DNA from 4 places in the Priestia sp. ST2 genome. Region 4 is predicted to be linked to each of the others. Evidence: predicted binding sites of a transcription regulator. Region 4 holds the regulator's gene; each other region holds the start of a gene.
The links. Region 4 encodes Rex, which represses fermentation and respiration genes when NADH is low (regulators of the CRP and FNR family bind a similar motif). Its sites were predicted from a motif close to TTGTGAAATATTTCACAA; they were not measured.
Positions count from the first base shown of each region.

Region 1: AC0KUU_RS22965 (cytochrome ubiquinol oxidase subunit I) is a predicted target of Rex. The motif match lies at 2,561-2,578, and genes of this name have one in related genera.
Region 2: AC0KUU_RS23030 (anion permease) is a predicted target of Rex. The motif match lies at 1,384-1,401, and genes of this name have one in related genera.
Region 3: AC0KUU_RS07160 (DUF1641 domain-containing protein) is a predicted target of Rex. The motif match lies at 1,720-1,737, and genes of this name have one in related genera.

Region 1 is NZ_JBVVNT010000005.1:305,135-309,165, forward strand. It holds gene cydD (thiol reductant ABC exporter subunit CydD) at 1-72, opposite strand, end outside; gene cydB (cytochrome d ubiquinol oxidase subunit II) at 72-1,088, opposite strand; gene AC0KUU_RS22965 (cytochrome ubiquinol oxidase subunit I) at 1,075-2,481, opposite strand; gene AC0KUU_RS22970 (threonine/serine exporter family protein) at 2,782-3,237, opposite strand; gene AC0KUU_RS22975 (threonine/serine exporter family protein) at 3,252-4,013, opposite strand.
Region 2 is NZ_JBVVNT010000005.1:322,549-326,579, reverse strand. It holds gene AC0KUU_RS23035 (class I SAM-dependent rRNA methyltransferase) at 49-1,248, shown strand; gene AC0KUU_RS23030 (anion permease) at 1,528-2,961, shown strand; gene AC0KUU_RS23025 (alpha-amylase) at 2,991-4,031, opposite strand, start outside.
Region 3 is NZ_JBVVNT010000002.1:152,503-156,533, reverse strand. It holds gene AC0KUU_RS07170 (ammonium transporter) at 1-973, opposite strand, end outside; gene AC0KUU_RS07165 (hypothetical protein) at 970-1,386, opposite strand; gene AC0KUU_RS07160 (DUF1641 domain-containing protein) at 1,816-2,268, shown strand; gene AC0KUU_RS07155 (NAD(P)/FAD-dependent oxidoreductase) at 2,302-3,480, shown strand; gene AC0KUU_RS07150 (AEC family transporter) at 3,526-4,031, opposite strand, start outside.
Region 4 is NZ_JBVVNT010000018.1:10,672-14,702, reverse strand. It holds gene AC0KUU_RS29470 (ABC-F family ATP-binding cassette domain-containing protein) at 1-908, opposite strand, end outside; gene AC0KUU_RS29465 (redox-sensing transcriptional repressor Rex) at 1,367-2,005, shown strand; gene tatA (twin-arginine translocase TatA/TatE family subunit) at 2,059-2,244, shown strand; gene tatC (twin-arginine translocase subunit TatC) at 2,260-3,015, shown strand; gene AC0KUU_RS29450 (YdiK family protein) at 3,041-3,268, opposite strand; gene AC0KUU_RS29445 (CPBP family intramembrane glutamic endopeptidase) at 3,265-3,993, opposite strand.

The sequences.
Region 1 (4,031 bases), on a different contig from region 4:
AATAGTAATAAGCCCTATTAACATGGCAAGAACCATTTTTATTCCGTTGTAAACCATTAAATTTCTACCCATTAATACTCCATATGCTCCTTATGATCTACACGTTTTCTGAAAACGTAGTAGCTCCAAATTTGATAACCTAACACAAAAGGCAGTAATGCAATAGCAGCGTAAGACATAATTTTTAAGGAATAATTCCCTGATGCTGCATTATGAATCGTTAAACTATAGCTTTCATTGATTGAACTAACCAAAACGGTTGGAAACAATCCTGCAAATATAGAGGAAATTGATAAAATTAAAATTAAGCCAGACATAGCAAATGCCCATCCGTCTTTTTTACGTGTAAGGAAAAATCCTGCTAGTAAATACACGAAAATACCGATGAAAAATGTATATAGCATCAAGCGGCTATGATTACTGAATAAATCTGTTTCAAAAAACGTCATGCCTGAAAAGATAAGAAGTAATAAAGCATTTATAGGCAAAAGCTTCATAGCGACCTTCCGTGAACGATCTCTAATATCGTCCATCGTACGGATCGTGGCAAAAATAAGTCCGTGCCATAAGCAAAGCATTGTTAACGTAACGCCGCCTGTGATGGTATATAGATTAACAATATCCGAAAAGCCGGCATTCATTTGCATATTGCGCTCAACAGGCAGTCCTTTCATTAGCGCTGAAAATAAGATACCAAAAATGAGAGGTGGAAAAAGACTTCCAAAGAAGATAACCCAATCCCATGCATTTTTCCACGCTTGTTTTTCAACTTTCCCTCGAAATTCAAATGCTACACCGCGGCCAATAAGCGAAAGCAAAAGAAGAACAAAAAGAACATATGACCCGCTTAATAGCGTTGCATACCAGTTTGGAAAAGCGGCAAACATAGCACCGATTGCTGAAATTAGCCAAACTTCATTTGCATCCCAAAAAGGACCGATTGTATTAATAAAAGCTCGTCGCTCTAAGTCGTTTCTTCCTAAAAAACGAGACACCATTCCAATCCCAAAATCAAAGCCTTCTAAAAAGATAAAACCAACAAACAGAATGGATACTAGTAAATACCAGAATTCATTAAGAGAAAACATTGTATCCCTCCTTGGTAAACGGATCAGTTGATACTACTTTTGTATGTGCTTCGTGATCGTGATCTGGACCTTTTTTAATTTCTTTAACGAACAAGAACACCATAATCACAGCTAAAATTAAATAAAAGAATGAAAACGAGATAATAGAAAACAGCAATTCACCTGCTGTTACACCAGGAGACACGGCATCTTCCGTTTTCATATAGCCAAATACAACCCAAGGCTGACGGCCAATCTCTGTCATAATCCAACCTGCTGAGCTTCCAAGGAACGGAAAGGCAATGGCAATCGTCATAATACGCAAAAATAGTTTGCTTTCTTGAAGTTTTTTACGAGAAAGCAAGTACGTGCCCCAAATGCCTAATGCACATAATACGCCACCTAGACCAGCCATAATGCGGAAACTCCAAAATGTTGTCCGAACGGGTGGAATATAATTTCCTGCTCCATATTTCGCCGTATACTGCTCCTGTAGCTCGTTCATCCCAGGAACGGAACCTGAAAATTTCCCGTATGATAAGAAACTTAATAAATAAGGTATTTTGATTTCCCCCGTATTTTTCTTTTCATCTGGGTGAATATTTGCTGTCACCGTCCAAGCGCCTGGACTTCCGCTGTTTTCCCATAATCCTTCACTTGCGGCCATTTTCATCGGCTGTGTCTTAACTAAGTATCCAGCCTGTTCATGACCAGATAACGCAATTCCCACACCTGAAACTAACCCTACAATAATGGCAACTTGAAATGATTTTTTGGCAAAAGCCAAATGTTTTTTCTTCAAGAGCATAATGGCACTGACACCCGTGATAAAAAAGGCGCCTGTTGCAAACGAACCTAAAATGGTATGAGGGAATTCAACCCACAGCTGACCGTTTGTTAACAATTTAAAGAAGTCATTCATTTCTAAACGGCCATTATTCAGCTCCATTCCAACCGGATGCTGCATAAAAGAATTAGCCGTTAAAATGAAGAACGCCGAAAAAATAGTACCTAGACTAACAAGCCAAATACATAGACAGTGCAGCCATTTAGGCAAACGATCCCACCCAAAAATCCACAGTCCAAGGAAAGTGGACTCCATAAAAAACGCGAGCAGTGCTTCAATAGCAAGCGGCGCACCGAATACATCTCCTACAAACCTTGAGTACTCTGACCAGTTCATGCCAAACTGAAATTCTTGTAAAATACCTGTTACGACTCCGACAGCAAAGTTAATCAGGAATAAGTGCCCCCAAAACTTTGCCATCTTTTTATACTGTTCATCTTTTTTTACTACGTACATCGTTTCCATGATCGCTACTAAAAAGACAAGACCGATAGATAGCGGTACAAAGATAAAATGAAACAGCGTCGTTGATGCAAATTGAATACGTGATAGTATAACTGTATCCATCTTCTTTCTCCTTTCATATATAAGAACATTCATCATTTCCATAGATACTTTGCTCATTTCTGAGCATCTTTTACTTATATTGTGAAACATTGAGCATAATAATTCGATAGATATGCTCAATGTTTCACATACATATGTAATATCTCTCTTTCTATTTACATAGTATAGTCTATTTTTTTAGCTGTGCACGGACATTTTTTGAACGTTTTTAGACTAAAGCGTGACTTTCTTGTGACAAAAAAGTGAAGGATCTCTTTATTTTTTCATAAAAAAAGCACGCTCTGATTTGAGCTTGCTTCTCTATGGTCGATATTTTGCTTTGGCATTTAATTTAGACTGACGAATGATTTGGTTGATGACTTCAGAAAACACAATACCAATGGCAATTGAACCTGAAATCATAAAGGCTTTTGCTGCAAGACTAATCGCTTCATTATAGTTATTTTCTACAAAGTTACGCATGGCATCGTATGCTGTTCCTCCCGGAACCAGCGGAATAATACCTGCTACGGTGAAAATAATGATCGGCGTTCGATAAATTTTTGCGTAAATTTGACTAATAATAGCAATAAAGAAGGCCGATGCAACTGTGCTTGGAATTTCATCTACGCCATAGAACGTTAGCAAATAGTAAATGAGCCAGCCAATCATTCCGACAAAGCCACTTTTTAATAATGATTCACGTGGAACATTAAAAATGATCCCAAATGCTGCTGAAGCAATAAAACTTGTAATTATCTGCTCTACGATATGCATATGATGCCTCCCTTCTATAGAAGTGTAAATACAATGGCAATACCTGCACCGATAGCGAATGCCGTCAGAAACGCTTCTGCTCCTTTTGATAATCCAGACAGTAAATGTCCCGCCATTAAATCTCGCACTGCATTGGTAATGGATAAGCCAGGAACGAGTGGCATAACGGATCCAATAATAATTTTATCGATTTGCGTGCCTAGTCCTGAAGCGACTAAAAGAGCTGATAAAAGTCCAATAACTAACGAAGCGGTAAACTCAGCAAAAAAGCGAATCGGAATAAGACGGTGGAAATACACCACGGTTAAAAATCCGAGACCTCCTGAAAACATAGCTGGAATAAAGTCCGTCCATAAACCTTGAAACATGATTAAAAAGCATCCGCTAGAAATGGATGCAGCTGCAAGTTGAACCCATAGTGGAAAAGCTACGTTTGTTGCTTCAATTTCTTGTAGCATTTCATACGCTTCCTCCAAGGAGATGTTTCCTTGACTGATTGTTCTTGAGACGCTATTTACCATGGTTACTTTTTTTAAATCTGTCGTTCGTTCGGAAATACGAATTAACTTCGTTTTCGTCGGTTCTTTCGTTTCAAGTGAAAACATAATCCCTGTTGGCGTCACATAGCTGTGGGATTTTTTTATACCGTAAGACGCTGCAATCCGCATCATTGTGTCTTCTACTCGATACGTTTCTGCTCCGCTTTCTAACATAATTTTACCTGCTAGTAAGCTAACGTCCATAATTTCATATTTATCTAATTTTTGTTGTGTCATCAAATCGCTCCAAACATA
Region 2 (4,031 bases), on a different contig from region 4:
AAATGGATAGAACTAGAATGAAATAAATTAAATAGATAGGGTGTACACATGAGAAAAGAAGTACAAGTTATAGCCAAAGAAGCTTTTATTAAAAAAGTGAACAAGGGTTATCCACTCATTGAAAAAGATGCGCTTGTTGATGGTCATAAACTGCAAGAAGAAGGGGTTATTATTAACTTAGTCACTCCCAAGAATCAATTTTTAGCCAAAGGCTATTATGGAAAACAAAACAAAGGCTACGGGTGGATTCTTACGAAGAAGAAAAATGAGCAAATTGACGCGGCGTTTTTTGCTAGAAAAATTCAGCAAGCTATTTCGTCTCGTCATGACTTTTATGCGTCTGAAGACACAACTGCTTTTCGCGTATTTAATAGTGAAGGTGACGGAATCGGCGGCTTGATTATTGATTATTATGACGGATATTACGTCATGAGTTGGTATAGTGAAGGAATTTATCAATTTAAAGAATACGTCATTGAAGCCTTAAAGTCTGCGCCTAACTTTAAAGGGCTGTACCAGAAAAAACGTTTTAACGTAAAGGGGCAGTATATTGAAGAAGATGATTTTGTAGCAGGGGATAAAGGTGAATTTCCTTTAATTGTAAAAGAAAATGGTATTCGTTTTGCCGTTTACTTAAATGACGGAGCGATGGTGGGAGTCTTTTTAGATCAGCGAGACGTCCGTAAAACGATTCGAGATAAATATGCAAAAGGAAAGACCGTGCTAAATATGTTTTCGTATACAGGCGCATTTTCAGTGGCGGCCGCTCTTGGAGGAGCTGCGAAAACAACAAGTGTCGATTTAGCCAATCGCAGCTTGGCTAAAACAATTGAGCAATTTAGTGTAAATGGAATTGATCACGAAGCACAGGACATTATCGTAGAAGATGTTTTCAAGTATTTTAAATATGCGGTCAAGAAGAACATGACCTTCGATCTTGTGGTGCTAGATCCGCCGAGCTTTGCCAAGTCGAAAAAGCATACGTTCAGCGCGGCAAAAGACTACAAAGATTTATTAAAAGAAGCCATTGCTCTTACAAAGCCAAATGGTGTCATTGTAGCATCTACGAACGCAAGCAATTTTGATATGAAAAAATTCCATTCGTTTATTGAAAAAGCTTTTAATGAAAAAGGGGAACAGTACAAAATGATGGAGCAGTTCGCTCTTCCAGCTGATTTTAAAACAATAAAAGAATTTAAGTCAGGTAATTATTTAAAAGTCGTGTTTATTCAAAAAGTAAATCGCTAAATGCAAGGCTGCATGATGAATTCATGCAGTTTATTTATTTTCAAAAAAATAACGCTTACAAGCTATTTTGAAGGGAATAAAATGAAGGTAAGAGATAAATATTGTCAATATATATGATAAAATAATAAAGGAATTATGCTCAACACTTCACAATTTTACAATATCATCCTTACGAAACGTATTTTTACAATTATTTTATTTTAAATGGGATAAGTATTGAGTACGAAGTGGAAAGAGCATACTATTACTATTATTTAAAAACATGAAAGGAGAAAGATTATGGCTGAAACAACAAAAAAGCCTGCCGGCGAAGTGAAATTTATTCCTTTATTAATTTGTCTGGCAATCGGACTTATTTTATGGTTTATTACACCTCCGTCCGGACTTGATTTGAAGGCTTGGCACTTATTCGCTATTTTTGTGGCTACTATCGTAGGGCTTATCATTAAACCATTGCCATTGGGCAGTGTAGCTATTTTATCTTTAACCATTATTGTATTAACTAATACATTAACGCTTGAACAATCGCTCAGCGGTTTTCAAAATACGACGATTTGGTTAATCGTTATTGCATTCTTTATTTCTAGAGGTTTTATTAAGACTGGTCTAGGAACAAGGGTTGCCTATATCTTCGTTCGTTTGTTCGGTAAAAAGACGTTGGGACTGTCGTATTCTCTTATCGTAAGTGACTTACTTTTATCACCTGCAATGCCGTCTAATACAGCACGAGCTGGAGGAATTATTCTTCCAATCATTCGTTCTTTATCCGAAACATACGGATCGAGAACTGGCGACGGTACGGAGCGCAGAGTCGGTGCTTTCTTAACAAAAGTATCGTTTCAAGGAGATATGATCACATCCGCTATGTTCGTAACAGCAATGGCGGCCAATCCTCTTGCGGTTAAAATGACGGAACAAATTACAGGCAAGACTATTTCATGGGTTGGCTGGGCAGCGGCTGCAATCGTACCTGGAATTATTAGTTTAATCGTTATTCCGCTCGTTATTTATAAGCTGTATCCGCCAGAATTAAAAGAAACGCCGGAAGCATCTGAAATTGCAGCAAAAAAACTAAATGAAATGGGTCCGCTAAAGAAAGAAGAATGGTACATGATTGGCGTATTTTTACTTCTTCTTGTGTTGTGGATTTTTGGCGCTAATTTAAATATTAATGCAACAACAACTGCTTTTATTGGTCTATGTGCGCTGCTTTTAACGCAAGTGTTAAGCTGGTCGGACATCAAAAAAGAACAGGGAGCATGGGATACATTAGTCTGGTTTGCTGTTTTGGTTATGATGGCAACTTTCTTAAATGATCTAGGCATGATTCCTTGGTTCAGTGATCTGATGAAAGGCACTGTTAGCCATATGTCTTGGATGACGGCGTTGATTGTATTAGCTATTGCATATTTTTATTCTCACTACTTTTTTGCGAGTAACACGGCTCACGTCAGCGCTATGTACGCAGCATTTTTATCTGTCATCGTGGCCGCTGGTGCGCCTCCGTTACTGTCAGCATTAATTTTAGCGTTCTTTAGCAATTTATTTGGCTGTTTAACTCACTACGGAAGTGGACCGGCACCGGTGTTCTTCGGTAGTGGATATGTAACGCAGCAAAAATGGTGGTCGCTCGGCTTTTTAATTTCAATTATTCATATTATCATTTGGATTGGAATTGGCGGCTTGTGGTGGAAACTGCTAGGTCTATGGTAAAAAAACAGTGGCGCAGGCCACTGTTTTTTTTATGCTTCAGCCCAAACGGATACAGAGCCGCCATTTACAGGGAACTGTCCGTAGCCATCTTCTTCAATCACAACTTGGTCCTCTCGGTTGTTTGTGAAGTCAATCCACATTTGTCCACTTCGGTGTTCGCCGACGAACATTCTCTTTTCGCCATCTTCACCGTTTGACATCACCACAGCGCATCCAGACTTCTCAAATTCCTCTACACCATGCCTTACCCATCCAATAGTATTCGGGTGATCAAAATAATCGTCTTGCTGGCCGTATGCTTTGTCATAGCGTACATGCAAGAGAGCGGAAATATCTTTTTCTTTTCCTTCAATTGGGTGCTCTCCGCCTATCCCAAAATAGTCTCCGTAAAACACACAAGGATAACCGTCTTCACGAAGTAAAATTAGAGCGTAAGCACTCTGTTTGAACCAATCTTCTACCCAAGATTCTAAAGATTCATTTGGCTGAGAGTCATGGTTATCTACAAATGTGACAACATTCAAAGGGTGAGTCTTGACTAATGTATCATCAAAAATCGTGGTTAAATCAAAATCTCTTCCTTGCTGAGAGGCTTCATGCAGTTTATAGTGCAGCGATACGTCAAACAAATCGATTTGATAATCAATCACGTCTAGGAATTCCTGACAGGCTGTTAACTCTGGATTCCAAAACTCTCCCACAAAATAAAAGGGCTTTTCTTGAGAAGAGGACAATTCGTGGGCAAACTCTTTAATAAAATCGTGGTTAATATGTTTAATGGCGTCTAATCGATAACCGTCGCACTGCAGAGTGTCTGCTAACCATTTTCCCCATTTGATCATTTCTTCTCGAACTTCAGGATGATCGTAATCAATATTCGCAAACATTAAATAATCGTAGTTGCCAAACTCTTGATCCACATTTTCGTTCCAGCTTTTGTTTTCTCCGGCAATACGAAAAACGCCTTCTTTTCCATTTTTATCATCGTAATCAGTGCCGTTAAAATGATTAAAGTTCCATTTGAAAGAAGAATATTGATCGCCGCGCCCTTCAAATGTAAACTTTGTCCA
Region 3 (4,031 bases), on a different contig from region 4:
CAGCGTGTACAGGAAAAGCTCCTACAGGATCGTCGATTTGACGTGCTTCGAGCCAGTTTGTAGCTGCCATCATTAATAAGCCAGATACAGCTCCAATAAAAATAGCAGATGGTGTGTTAACAAAAGCGCACCCGGCCGTAATGCCAACCAGTCCGGCAAGCGATCCATTTATTACAGAAGGTGCATCTGAACGGTTGTAGCGAAATAAAGTATAAAATAAAGTAGCTGCTCCGCCTGCTGCTGCTGATAACATTGTGACAATAGCAATGTGACCAATTCTAACGTCAGTGGCACTTAGCGTACTTCCTGCATTAAACCCGAACCATCCAAACCATAATAAAAAAGCACCCACTGATGCAAGCGGCAAATTGCTTGGAAGAGAAACAGAACTGATTCCATTTTTCGTGAACTTCCCTTTCCTCGGTCCAATCATTATTGCAGCTGCTAAAGCTGAAAAACCGCCAAGAGCATGGATAACTGCCGAACCGGCAAAATCAAGCATCCCTAACTTACTAATCCATCCGCCTCCCCAAATCCAGTGGCCGGCTATAGGATAAATAAATGTAGTCATCAAAATCGCATATAAAAGATATGCGCGGAAATTAATTCGTTCTGCTACCGCTCCAGAAACGATAGAAATGACCGCAATAACAAACGCACATTGAAACAGCCAAAACGTTTCAAGTCCAATTGGAATGTCAAGGTGCGATAAATTACCCGAGAGCGCAAAACCGCTTTTACCAACAACTCCACCTAAATCATCACCGTACATTAATCCAAAACCAATTAAATAGAAACAAAGCGTTCCTATTGTAATATCAGCGAATACTTTCATAATAATATTCACGCTATTTTTATAGCGGACAAAACCTGCCTCTAACAAGGCAAAGCCGCCTTCCATTAACAAAATCATCGCCGCTGTTAACACGACCCACGTTGTATTTATCCCTAAACTTAGTTCATTAACACTCATATCCCAACGCCTCCACTGCTTTTTAATCGTTTTATTTCTTGTACAATAGCAGGCGAAAGCGTAATTTCACTTGTTTCTTCATTTTCCGCTTTTATTAATTCAAGAACTTCATGAAGTTCTCGCATTTGTGCTTTAAGGTGATCAATTTTTTTAAAGCGTTCCTTTACGTATACCATATACTCGACCGCTTGATGCTGACTTAAAGGACGCCCGGTAAAAAATTTACGAAACGGTGATAGTGATTGATACCAAGCTTCTTCAGCACGTTTCTTCTCTTCGTATTTACTAATTTTCGTTTTTATATCTTCTATTTCTTGTGCTTTAGCTTCTTTTAACTTCATTATAAATTCAATTAATTTTAATTGAGGCAATGTAATGATCACATTATGATAAAGTTCATCCACTATAACCATGTTATATCTCCTTACATAAGATGTTATATTCTGATTATATGTAGAACGCTATAGTAAGTCAATGTAATTTTTTGAAAACTCTTTAAATAGTAAATGCGCCCTATCTTTTTACTACTTATAGAATATTAAGTTCGTATGTGTTGAAATATGACGTTATTTGTTTTATCGTAGGAAGAGGAATCATGTTAGTTCCCTATTTTAATTTTATTTACCTAGGCAATTATTGGCTTTATTTCTTATAAACTTTTATTAAACAAAGGGTTACGAGGTTCTTCACTTATTTTTTCAACGAAATGAGTTGATTTTATCTCGTATTAAAATTAAAATAGAATTATGTGCAAGATTTCACAACTTCACAATGTAGTTTGAAAGTCTAGCAGATAACTAGGAACTACATATGCAACAGTATCCAGCAAAGGAGGACTTTTCATGTCTCAATCAACTATTCAAAAATCAGCTGCAGAGGAAAATGCTGCTGTACAAACAGAAGCGGCAGTTAACAAAGGTCAAGCGGATGTGTTAGATCAATTGTTAAAGCCTGAAGTACAAGAAGCTCTTACTGTTCTTGTAGATAATTTACCAAAATTATCTGAAATGGTAACGGTGCTTACAAAAACTTACGACGTTGCGCAATCATTATTAACTGACGACGTATTAAAAGAAGATCTACTTGGTGGAGTAAAAGAATTTATCGAGCCGGTAGAAGGAACAGTAAAAGGTCTTGCAGCTACTGCAATCGAAGCAAACGATCGTGCAGAAGCAAATGCTTCTAATTCAATCGGTTTATTCGGTTTATTACGCATGCTTAAAGATCCACAAGCTCAAAAACTATTCCGCTTTGCACAAGCGTATTTAGACATTACAAACGAAAAACAAAAATAATTTTCATTAAAAAGTGTGGACGGAGGATCGACTATGTCAAAACATATTTTAATTTTAGGCGGCGGTTACGGTGGTTTATTAACTGCAATGACAGCTCGCCAACACCTAAGTGCGGATGAAGCAAAAATTACAGTAGTGAACCGTTTTGCTACTCACCAAATCATTACAGAATTACACCGTCTAGCTGTAGGCGGCGTTTCTGAACAAGCGGTAGCTTTACCACTTGATAAATTACTTAAAAACTACAACGTTGATTTAAAAATTGCAACGGTAAAAGAAATCTCACCAGATCAACGTGAAGTATCTCTTGAAGATGGTACAAAATTAAGCTACGACTACCTTGTTACAGCTTTAGGTAGTGAAACTGCTTACTTCGGTATCCCTGGTTTAGAAGAGCACAGCTTCGTTCTTAAATCAGTAAATGATGCAAACCGTTTACGTGCACACGTAGAAGCTTGTATCGCTGAATACAGCAAAACAAAAAATAAAGCTGACGGTACAATCGTAGTTGGCGGTGGCGGATTAACAGGTATCGAACTTGTTGGTGAATACGCTGACTTAATGCCAAGCCTATGTCTAAAACACGGTGTTGATCCGAAAGAAATTTCTCTATACTGTGTAGAAGCAGCTCCTACAGTTCTTCCAGGCTTCCCTGCTGAATTAGTAGAGCGCGCTCAATCAAGCTTAACAAAACGTGGCGTTACATTTGTTACTGGTACACCTGTAACAAAAATGGATGCTACAACTGTTGAACTTAAAGACGGCAGCAAAATTGAAACAAAAACAATGGTATGGACTGGCGGAGTTCAAGGTAACTCTGTAGTTGCTAACTCAGGTATCGAAGTAAACCGCGGTCGTGCACTTGTAAATGAATTCTTACAATCTACATCTCATAAAGATGTATTCCTTGCTGGTGACTCAGCGGTTGTAATGGGTCCAGAAGGTCGCCCTTACCCACCTACTGCTCAATTAGCTTGGCAAATGGGTGAAGTTGTAGGCGTGAACTTAGCAGTAGCTATTCGCGGCGGAGCAATGGAATCATTCGTTCCTGTCTTCTCTGGTACACTAGGAAGTCTTGGACGCAAAGATGCAATTGGTACAATCGGCGGAAACAAAACGCAATTAAAAGGTTTACCAGCATCACTTATGAAAGAAGCAAGTAACGTTCGTTACTTATCTCATATCAAAGGATTATTTGCATTAGCTTATTAATCCGTCTTAAAACGAAAGAGGAATTCTCCTCTTTCGTTTTTTTATTTACATAAGCCAAGAAATAAGAAGCGGCAGCGTAATCAACGATAAAATAGCACTAATGACAAAAGCAGACGCCGTTTCATTTTCCAAGCTTTCAAACCGCAAAGCAATCATCGCAGCTACAGCAGACCCAGGAAAAGCTACCAGCAAAATAGCTTTTGTCACTTCATCTGAAGATAATCCTATCCATACTGCAATTCCGAGCATAACGATGGGTTGAACCGCTACTTTTAAGACAGCGATCCCAAGCGCACCTTTACTGAAGTTAATTTTTCCAATTCCAATCGTTACTCCTACCGCAAACAAAGCTGCTCCCGATGTGATACTTCCGATTTGATCAAGCATATCCTGTAAAAGTTTAGGTGACTGAAAGCCGCAAAGCGTTAAAATCACTCCAATTAACGGTACACATGCCAAAGGCTCAGATAAACCATGCAAAATGGAATGAACCGTTACTTTGAATAAACTTGTTTTCTCTTCCCCTTCTTTTCGCCCCCGTTGTCCAACGG
Region 4 (4,031 bases):
ATTCGATCGAGCTGCTTACGTCTGCTTTGCGCACGTTTTGTAGTCGATGCGCGGGCGATGTTTCGCTGAATAAAATCATTCAGTTTTGCGACTTCATCTTGCTGCTTTTCGTACTGACGCAACTCTTTTTCATATCGCTCTGCTTTTTGTACAAGGTATTTAGAGTAGTTGCCCGTGTACTTGACCGTTGTTTTTTGTGTGACTTCATACACTTGATTTACGACCTTATCAAGGAAGTAACGATCGTGTGAAACAATTAAAATAGCTCCTTCATACCCTTGCAGAAACTGTTCCAGCCATGCTAAAGTTTCAATATCTAAGTGGTTGGTAGGCTCATCCAGAATAAGCAAGTCTGGCTTTGTTAAAAGCAGTTTTGCAAGAGCCAAGCGCGTTTTTTGTCCACCGCTCAAGGAGGAAATAGGGGTGCTATAGTCAAAGTTTGAGAAACGGAAACCGTGAAGAATAGATCGTGTATCCGCTTCATATTGATAGCCGCCTAAATCTTTGAACGTTACTTGAAGCTGATCGTACTCTTTGGTTAGTTTTTCGTATTGAACTGAATCATTAAAAATGTCTGGATCGCCCATCTTCGTTTCAAGCGTACGTAATTCTTTTTCCATCTTCTTTAACGGAGCAAAGACTGTCATCATTTCTTCCCATATGGAGAGTGTTGACTCAAGAACTGTATCTTGTCCCATATAATCAATGGAAACACCTTTAGGTTTAATAATTTCTCCGCTGTCATAAGAAAGCTGCTCAGCAATAATTTTTAATAAAGTTGATTTACCTGCACCGTTTCGTCCCACTAGGGCAATGCGGTCTTTTGATTGTACTTCTAACTTTATATTCGATAAAATGGGTTCTGCCCCATAGTATTTTGTAATACCGTTCAATTGTAGAATAATCATTTTTTCACCTCTAGTAGTATATCCATAGTGTATTTTAACATATTTTCAACTACAAGTTCTTCCTACAAGCGTTTGTAATTTTTAGAGGGACAAGAACAAATGATGAAGCGAATGTTTTGATTCATGAAATAAAATGATTTTACCTGCACATTTTATACAGGATACTATGTTAAAATAAGAGATAAGTGCATCTCTGAACTTATATATGATGGATGTAGAAAATCCGTCATGACTAACAAACGGATCCTTTGAAGGGCTAATTGCTTCGTTCTAGCTACCGACTTTAAGTATTCCTGGATAGACAAAAGGCGTCGGGGTGTGAAGCGGAGTATATATAAAACAAGAGAAAAGAGAGAGAATTGGAAGCGCTACCTCAAGGCGGTTGAGGCTTTGTGAAAGGTAATGCAATATGACTTGAAAATGTTAGTAATGACATACATGAACTGAGGGGGTACAACGTGAACACTGAACAATTAAAAATACCACAAGCAACGGCTAAACGATTGCCGCTTTATTATCGTTTTTTAAAAAACTTGCATGCTTCTGGTAAACAGCGTGTTTCGTCAGCGGAGTTAAGTGAGGCAGTGAAAGTTGATTCTGCTACTATTCGCCGGGATTTTTCTTACTTTGGAGCATTAGGGAAAAAGGGATACGGCTACAATGTGAATTATTTACTTACATTTTTCCGTAAAACGTTAGACCAAGATGAAGTAACGAAAGTAGCACTGATTGGCGTAGGGAATCTGGGAACGGCCTTTTTAAATTATAATTTTATTAAAAATAATAACACCAAAATTGAGTGCGCTTTTGATGTGATAGAAGATAAAGTCGGTACAAAAGTAGGCGACGTGCCGGTTTATCACCTTGACCAATTGGAAGATTATATGAGTGATGATATCTCAGTGGCGATTTTAACCGTTCCTGCCACTGTGGCTCAGCAAATTACCGATCGTTTAGTGAATTGCGGAATTAAAGGGATTCTAAACTTCACTCCTGCACGCTTAAACGTACCGGATGAGATTCGACTGCATCATATTGATCTGGCTGTAGAATTACAGTCGCTTGTCTACTTTTTGAAAAATTATCCTGTTGAATAAGATGGACTGTGTTACGATTTCCTTAAGTCTAAATTAATAAGGAGAGTGGGAATATGGGGATTGGAGCAGGCAGTTGGATTATTATTGCGATTGTAGCACTGCTTATTTTTGGACCGAAACGGTTACCGGAGCTAGGAAGATCAGTCGGGCAAACGCTTAGAGAGTTTAAGCATGCCGCTAGCGGTGCCTCAGAAGATCGTGAAAAAGATAAACAGCGTCAAGTAGATGACAAAGAGTAAAAGGGTGATCATAGTATGACCGAACAAGAAATGTCAATATATGATCATATAGGAGAGCTGCGAAAGCGCATTTTAATTGTTTTATTTTTCTTTGTCATTGCCACAATTGGCGGCTTTTTTATAGCGGATAAGGTTATTGTCTATTTACAGCATGCTGATGAGGCAAAAAATTTAACGATGAATGCATTTAGGCTAACAGATCCAGTTAAGATTTATATGCAGTTTGCTGTTATTATCGGCTGTGTACTTGCAGCTCCTGTTGCACTGTATCAACTTTGGGCATTTATTAGTCCTGGTTTATATGAAAAAGAGCGTAAGGTAACGCTTGGATATATTCCTGTTTCCATTTTTCTCTTTATCGGCGGTGTCTCTTTTTCTTATTTTGTGTTGTTTCCATTTGTCGTCGATTTTATGACGCGCGTTTCTGATGAGCTGAATGTAAACCAAGTGATTGGCATTAATGAATACTTTTCTTTTTTAATGCAGCTCACACTGCCTTTTGGCCTGTTGTTTCAGCTTCCTGTTGTCGTCATGTTTTTGACGCGATTAGGAATTATCACGCCTATGTTTTTATCTCAAATTCGAAAGTATGCCTATTTCGTACTGCTAGTTATTGCCGCACTTATTACACCACCAGAATTGCTCTCGCACATGATGGTGACAGTGCCGCTCTTAATTTTGTATGAAATCAGCATCATTATTTCCCGCATTTCGTATCGCAAAGTGTTAAAGGCAAGGGCAGAGCAAGAAAGAGAAGATGTTAGTATGTAAAAAAACCACTGAAACAGTGGTTTTTTTATTTAGATGAATCATCTTGATTTTTATATTGCTGCTGCAACTTTTTAATTTTATAGTGCAAGATAAAAATGCGCACCGCAAATCTGAAATCGAACGCGGCTACGAGTGCAAATAAGATCGTGGGGAAATTCCACACGGTTTCCTGAGCATTTTGAATAGCCAGGTAGGTGAATAAAACCCCCATAATAATATAAATAAACCCTCGTGTTAAAGGGATATTCTTCATAAAAACATGCCTCCAAAAATAAACTGCATTTGTTCTGCTTGCTTTTGCATTTCTATAATTTTATCTGCAAAAATAGTTTGAGATAAAATAACGACTGTATTCATCAACACGTGAGCAATAATGGGTACAATAATTAGTTTTGTTCTTGCATAAAGGAATGCAAATACAAATCCCATGGCTGTATACACGAGCAAATGTTTAAAATCCCAGTGTACGGCAGCAAAAATAAGGGAACTAATAAATGCAGAGACAAAGAAATTATATCGTTTGTGAAGAGAGCCGAAAATAATCTTTCGAAAAATAATCTCTTCTAGAATTGGTCCAATAACAGACGTAACGACAATTAGGAACGGCGTTGCTTTAACAAGATTAACAATATTTTGTGTGTTTTCAGATACTTGGGTAATGCCAAGAGCGTGCTCAATCATACCTGCTACAGCTTGACCAGCCATAGCCAGGAACACCCCAAGGACTGACCAGACCACAGTTACCGTTGTTCCCGCATGTTCTATACGCATGGACATGTCACGGCGCAGCAGCAGTAAGACAATAAGTAAACCAAGGATAAAGCTAATGATGGTCCAATAAGTCAAAAGCATGACATTCGCTGTTCGAACTGGATATTGATCAAACATTCCTGTTAATTTTAACAGCGGTATACCAACAACTCCTGAAAACTGCATAAGGATGTAGGTGAGGATAACATACCAATAACGTTTTTCCAATCTTCTATACTCCTTTAAAAGGTTTTTATGTATATATG